Linked DNA regions of Caballeronia sp. LZ062. Each later gene encodes a partner of the first gene's protein in a complex. Links are inferred from orthologs where the notes say so. Each region holds a gene or a part of one and is shown in the gene's direction. Other genes may lie near its edges.

Evidence for each region.
Region 2: the proteins of dapF (region 1) and P9239_RS06655 are in contact, whole or in part, in a solved structure (PDB 5YGU), measured with the Escherichia coli proteins. The link is inferred for Caballeronia sp. LZ062 from one-to-one orthologs.

The regions. Positions count from the first base shown.
Region 1 is NZ_JARTWB010000002.1:2,589,439-2,592,682, forward strand. Bases 278-3,202 are described here. They hold dapF (diaminopimelate epimerase), read left to right. Parts: upstream 278-1,266; coding sequence 1,267-2,139; downstream 2,140-3,202. Other genes in these bases: P9239_RS18175 (DUF484 family protein), read left to right, coding at 2,173-2,892; xerC (tyrosine recombinase XerC), read left to right, coding at 2,903-3,202. Also shown: metK (methionine adenosyltransferase), read right to left, coding at 1-49; more of xerC, read left to right, coding at 3,203-3,244. UniProt on the Escherichia coli protein: Involved in the succinylase branch of the L-lysine biosynthesis and in the biosynthesis of the pentapeptide incorporated in the peptidoglycan moiety. Catalyzes the stereoinversion of LL-2,6-diaminopimelate (L,L-DAP) to meso-diaminopimelate (meso-DAP).
Region 2 is NZ_JARTWB010000002.1:128,256-131,320, reverse strand. The notes cover bases 267-3,012. They hold P9239_RS06655 (RNA pyrophosphohydrolase), read left to right. Parts: upstream 267-1,187; coding sequence 1,188-1,838; downstream 1,839-3,012. Other genes in these bases: proB (glutamate 5-kinase), read right to left, coding at 2,617-3,012; P9239_RS06650 (CNP1-like family protein), read left to right, coding at 2,017-2,541; P9239_RS06660 (hypothetical protein), read left to right, coding at 936-1,076; P9239_RS06665 (proline--tRNA ligase), read right to left, coding at 267-872. Outside these bases: more of P9239_RS06665, read right to left, coding at 1-266; more of proB, read right to left, coding at 3,013-3,065. UniProt on the Escherichia coli protein: Master regulator of 5'-end-dependent mRNA decay.

The DNA.
Region 1 (3,244 bases):
GGTGGCCTTCGGAAACGGATTCGGAGGTAAACAGGTAGTCGTTCGACACGCTTCAGACTCCAATTGAGTACGGTTGAGATTCACGTAGCCGACTTCGTTTGGAGTCTGAAGCGGCGACGCTTTAGCGGATGTCCTTTCTCCGTCCTTGACCCCGGTGCACGTGATGCACGCATCTGGCTCAGGCCGGCTTCGCCCCGCAAGTTGTCCATTAACTCGGCGAAGGTCTTATTATACCGGTTTCCCGTGTTTTTACAGAGTCGAACGCTTGTTGTCATTCGTCCCGCGCTTATCCTCCGCTGGTAGCCGCCGCCCGTATGTTCGCGGGAGCACCTCATGTTAGGGCGCATCGGCGTGTCGCTCGCCATTGGCTTTCTGAAGTTTCTCGCGATCATTCCTTACGGCATTACCGCGCGTTTCGGCGACGGCCTCGGCTGGCTGCTGTATCAGATTCCGAGCCGGCGCAAGCGCATCGTGCATACGAATCTCAAACTTTGCTTTCCCGAATGGTCGCCCGAGCGTCGCGAGGAAGTCGCGCAGATGCACTTCCGCCACGCCATTCGCAGTTATGTGGAGCGCAGCGTGCAGTGGTTCGGATCGGCGAAGAAGCTGGAAAAGCTGATCGAAGTGGACAGCGCCGTCGATCTCAGCGATCCCGATCTGCCGCCCACGCTCTTCCTCGGCCTGCACTTCGTCGGCATCGAGGCCGGGTCGATCTTTCTGAACTACTCGCTGCACCGGCAATGCGGATCGTTGTATCAGCCGTTCTCGAATCCGCAGGTCGAAGACATTGCGAAGCGGCAGCGCGCCCGCTTCGGCGCGGACATGGCGAGCCGCGCGGACAGCGCGCGCATCGTGCTTCGCTGGCTGCGCGACCGCAAGCCCGTCATGCTCGGCGCGGACATGGATTACGGCATGCGCAATTCCACCTTCGTGCCGTTCTTCGGCATTCCGACCTGCACGCTGACCGCCGTCGGCCGGCTCGCGAAGACGGGCAAGGCGCAAGTGGTGCCGTTCATCGGCGAAGTGCTGCCGAACTACAAGGGTTATCGGCTGAAGATCTTCGAGCCGTGGGAGAACTACCCGACCGGCGACGACGAAGCCGACGCGCGCCGCATGAACGCTTTTCTCGAAGAGCAGATTCCGCGCATTCCCGAGCAGTATTACTGGGTTCACAAGCGCTTCAAGACGCGGCCGCCGGGCGAGGCGAATTTTTATTGAGCCGCGCGGCGCGAAACGCCGCACCGAGGCTCACATACAATAGCGGCCATGAAACTCAAGTTCACCAAGATGCAGGGCGCGGGCAACGACTTCGTCGTGCTCGACGGCTACACGCAGGCGCTCCATCTGAGCGCCGCGCAGGTTCGCGCGCTCGCCGACCGTCATTTCGGCGTGGGCGCGGATCAACTGCTGCTGGTCGAAAAGCCGACCGTCGATGGCGTCGATTTCAAGTACCGCATCTTTAATTGCGATGGCGGGGAAGTCGAGCATTGCGGCAACGGCGCGCGCTGTTTCGTGAAGTTCGTACGCGATCGCGGGCTGACCGCTGCTTCGACGGTGCGCGTGCAGGTGCAGAAAGGCGTTATCACGCTGACGATGCAGGACAACGGTGAAGTGACCGTCGACATGGGCGCGCCAGTGTTCGATCCGCCGCGCGTGCCGTTCGACGCCAGCGCACTCGACGGGCGCAGCGAGGGCAACGACACGCTCTGGCCGCTCGATATCGACGAAACGACGCGCTGGGTGTCCGTCGTGTCGATGGGCAATCCGCACGCGGTGCAGGTCGTCGACGATGTTGAAGCGTATCCCGTGCTCGCCGAAGGGCCGCTCGTCGAGCGCCACGCGCGCTTTCCCGAGCGCGTCAACGCGGGCTTCATGCAAATCGTCGATTCTCATTCGATCAAACTGCGCGTCTACGAGCGCGGCGCGGGCGAGACGCTCGCCTGCGGCACGGGCGCATGCGCGGCGGTGGCCGCGGGCATCCGGCGCGGTTTGCTCGAATCGCCGGTGCGCGTCGAGACGCACGGCGGCACGCTCACGATCAGCTGGGACGGCGCACGCGACGAATCCGCCGCGCTTTTCATGGCCGGACCCGCCGCGACGGTCTTCGAAGGCGAAATCGAGCTGTCGGACATCGGCTGACTTGGGCCACGCATTCAAACGTATCAGGCAAACATGAATCCACGCGAAGTCGCCGACTATCTGCTCGACAATCCCGATTTTTTCGTCGAGCACGCCGAACTGCTCGGCACCATCCGGCTTTCGAATCCGCACGGCAAATCGGCCGTGTCGTTGCAGGAACGCCAGATGGAAATGCTGCGCGACAAGAACAAGCAACTCGAACGGCGGCTCGCCGAACTGCTGCGCTACGGCCACGAAAACGACAGCATCGCCACGAAATTCAACCGCTGGACCGTGCGCGTGACCGGCCAGCGCGATCCCTACGCGCTGCCGTCCACCATCAGCAAAGGACTGTGCGAAGTCTTCGATGTGCCGCAAGCCGCGCTGCGCATGTGGGACGTCGATGAAGCGTACCGGCAGGCGGATTTCGCGCGTCACGTCGGCGAGGAAGTGCGCATTTTCGCGGGCAGTCTCGACGCGCCGTATTGCGGCGCGAACAGCGGCTTCGCCGCGGCGCAGTGGCTGGGCGTGGCGAACTCGGCTTCGGCGTCCAGCGGCGGCTCGCTTGAAGACGCGTCCGCCGAACGCGGCATTCAGTCCATTGCGCTCGTCGCGCTGCGCGATCCGCAAGCCGGCCCGGATGCCCCCACGTTCGGCCTGCTCGTCATGGGCTCGCCCGACGCGCGCCGCTTTCACGACGGCATGGCGACCGATTTCCTCGCGCAGATCGGCGTGCTGGCGAGCGCGGCGCTCTGCCGCCTGCTGCCGAACTAGGCGCCGACACATGGAACCCGCCGATCACATCGCCGCTTATCTCGCGATGCTCGAACACGAGCGGCGTCTGTCGGAACACACGCTGCGCGGCTACACGTACGAACTCGGCGAACTGCGCGCGCTCGCCAAGGGCCGCGCGCTCGAAACGCTGACGGCCGCCGACATGCGCGGCGCGGTCGTGCGCGCGCACGCAGCGGGGCTGTCACCGCGCTCTATCGCGCATCGGCTGTCGGCGTGGCGGGCGTTTTACCGCTGGCTCGCCGAACGCGTCGAGATGCCCGCGAATCCCGTGGCGACGGTGCGCGCGCCGAAGCGCGAAAAGACGCTGCCGAAGGCGCTTTCCGTGGACGAC
Region 2 (3,065 bases), 2.5 Mb from region 1 along the record:
TCGGCGCCTTCGTTGTCGGTCGCGAGAATGATCGACTTGATGGTGCGTTCGAGCGGGATGTTCAGCAAGTGCGCGACGGCTTCGCACTTGGCCGCGCCGGGCGTCGGCGTCTTCTTCATCTCCTCGGCGGGCGCGGCGCGCTCGGCGATCAGCGGCAATGCGTCCGCCGCTTCCACGTTCGCCGCGAAGTCGGATGTCGGGCAATACGCGATATCGTCTTCGCCCGTTTCCGCGATGACGTGAAATTCGTGCGATCCGCTGCCGCCGATCGAGCCGTTGTCCGCCGCCACCGCGCGGAACTCCAGCCCGATGCGCGTGAAGATGCGCACGTAGGCGTCGTACATTTTCTTGTACGACTCGGCGAGGCCCGCCGTGTCCTTATCGAAGGAATAGGCGTCCTTCATGATGAACTCGCGGCCGCGCATGACGCCGAAGCGCGGTCGAATCTCGTCGCGGAACTTCGTCTGGATCTGATAGAAGTTGACCGGCAGCTGGCGATAGCTCTTGATCTCGCGCCGCGCGATGTCCGTGACCACTTCCTCGTGCGTCGGTCCGACGACGAAATCGCGCTCGTGACGGTCTTTGATGCGCAGCAGTTCCGGGCCGTACTGTTCCCAGCGTCCCGATTCCTGCCACAACTCGGCCGGCTGCACGGCCGGCATGAGCAGTTCGAGCGCGCCCGCCCGGTTCATCTCTTCACGCACGATGGCTTCGACCTTGCGGATGGAGCGCAGGCCGATCGGCATGTAATCGTAGATACCGCCCGCGACGCGGCGGATCATACCGGCGCGCATCATCAGCTTGTGGCTGACGATCTCGGCGTCGGCGGGAGCTTCCTTCAGGGTGCCGATGAAGAAACGGGATGCTTTCATTCAGAAATTTTCCAAAAGCGGCGCGCGCCCACGAAACCATGTGGTTGAAGGCTGGCGAAACGGGTGAACAACGAAACGGTCGACGGCTCTGCACGAGGCCACAACGAGACGCTCGCGCGCCGCTTGTGGCCGACCGCCCTGCACGAAGCCGGAAAAGAAGATTCTGCCGACTTCCGCGTTGCCTGGCAAAGTTTCCTTGCGTGAAGGCGCACCGCGAGCCCCGAAATTGGGGCTCCGACACGGGTTCGAACGGATGCGCCGGGGCCGTTATCTGTTTATAATCAAAGCAATTTTAAAGGATTCGAAGGTGGTTGTATGCTGGATCGTGAAGGCTTTCGCCCGAACGTCGGCATCATCCTCTTGAACGCGCGCAACGAAGTGTTTTGGGGCAAGCGGCTGCGTGAACATTCCTGGCAGTTTCCGCAAGGGGGCATCAAGTACGGCGAGACCCCCGTGCAAGCAATGTATCGGGAGTTACACGAAGAAACCGGCCTGCTTCCTGAGCACGTGAAAGTTGTCGGTCGCACGCGCGACTGGCTGCGTTATGAGGTGCCGGATAAGTTCATCAAGCGCGAAGTGCGCGGTCATTATCGCGGTCAGAAACAGATTTGGTTTCTGCTGCGCATGGTCGGGCGCGACTGCGACATTTGCCTGCGCGCGACGGACCATCCGGAATTCGATGCCTGGCGCTGGAACGAATACTGGGTGCCGCTGGACGCGGTCATCGAGTTCAAGCGCGACGTTTATCAACTGGCTCTCACCGAGCTTTCCCGCTTTTTGCGGCGAACCAATACTCGTGGCGAACGCGGTGAGCGCGCCGCGCATCATGGGCCGCGTTATCCGCGCGTCATTCAGACCATGACGATCGAGACACCTGCCGTAACCGCCGCCGGCGCCGCGGTTCAGGCAGAATGTACGGTCAGCGAAGAAGTGCGGATCATCGCGCGGCGGTCATCGTGCGACTGAAATCGCGTTCGGTTTTGCAATCGAGCGCGGCGGTTCTTCGTTCAATCTGACACTCGGCATGTTGGTAAGCCCGGCGCAGCGAGCACTGCTCGACGCGCCGGGCGTTTCGCCGTCCGCGCATCCGTTATTCGGGAACATCGAATTGAAAGTCATCGTCTCATCCGCGGTACTCGTCGCCATGCTCGCCGCGCTCGCCGGCTGTTCCAGTTCCAAAGGCCCGTCCAATCAGGACGACGGCGTGTTCACCTATCTGCTCGACCGCAAGACGGAATGGGTCGAGAACAAAGTCGATACGCTGCCGCCGTTGCCGCAGGCGGCGAACCTGCTTCCGTTCAATGTTTCGGAGAACACACCGCTGACGTTCGCGGTCGACAAGAGTTCGCTCTCCGTCGGGAATGACGGCGTCGTGCGCTACGTCGTCGTTGCGACGAGCCCGAGCGGCGCGCGCAACGTCAACTACGAAGGCATTCGCTGCGACACGTATGAATGGCGCCGCTACGCGAGCATCAACGAGGACGGCACCGGCTGGGACCGCGGCGTCGCGTTCGACTTCCGGCGTATCGAAAACGGCGAACTGAACGCGTATCAGGCCGCGCTGTATCAGGACTACTTCTGCACGAGCAAACTGCCTGTCGGCAACGCGAAGCAGATCGTCAACAACATCCAGTACGAGCGCACGCAACGGTCCATCAACCTGCGTTAATTGCCGGCTCGCACAGCAAAAAGCCCGCTGACCTTCCGGTTCAGCGGGCTTTGTTCATTCGGCGGTGAACGTGTCTCAGACCAGCACCAGATTGTCGCGATGGATGAGTTCCGGCTCCAGCATGTAACCGAGCACGGCTTCGATCTCCGCGCTCGGCCGCCGATGAATCAGCCGCGCCTCTGCACTGCTGTAATTCGTGATGCCGCGCGCAACTTCCTGGCCGCTGTCATTGACGCACGCGATCACTTCGCCGCGACCGAACGCGCCCTTCACATCCACCACGCCGATCGGCAGCAAGCTCTTGCCGTCGGCGGTGAGCTTCTGCACGGCGCCATCGTCGATCACGACGTGACCGCGCACCTGCAAGTGATCCGCCATCCACTGCTTGCGCGCGGCCATGCGTGCGGTGCGCGCGATCAACTGCGTGCCGATTAGCTCGCCCGATGCAAGGCGCGTGAGGACGTCGGCCTCGCGGCCGCTCGCGATCACCGTGTTGGCGCCGCTGTGCGCGGCGCGCTTGGCCG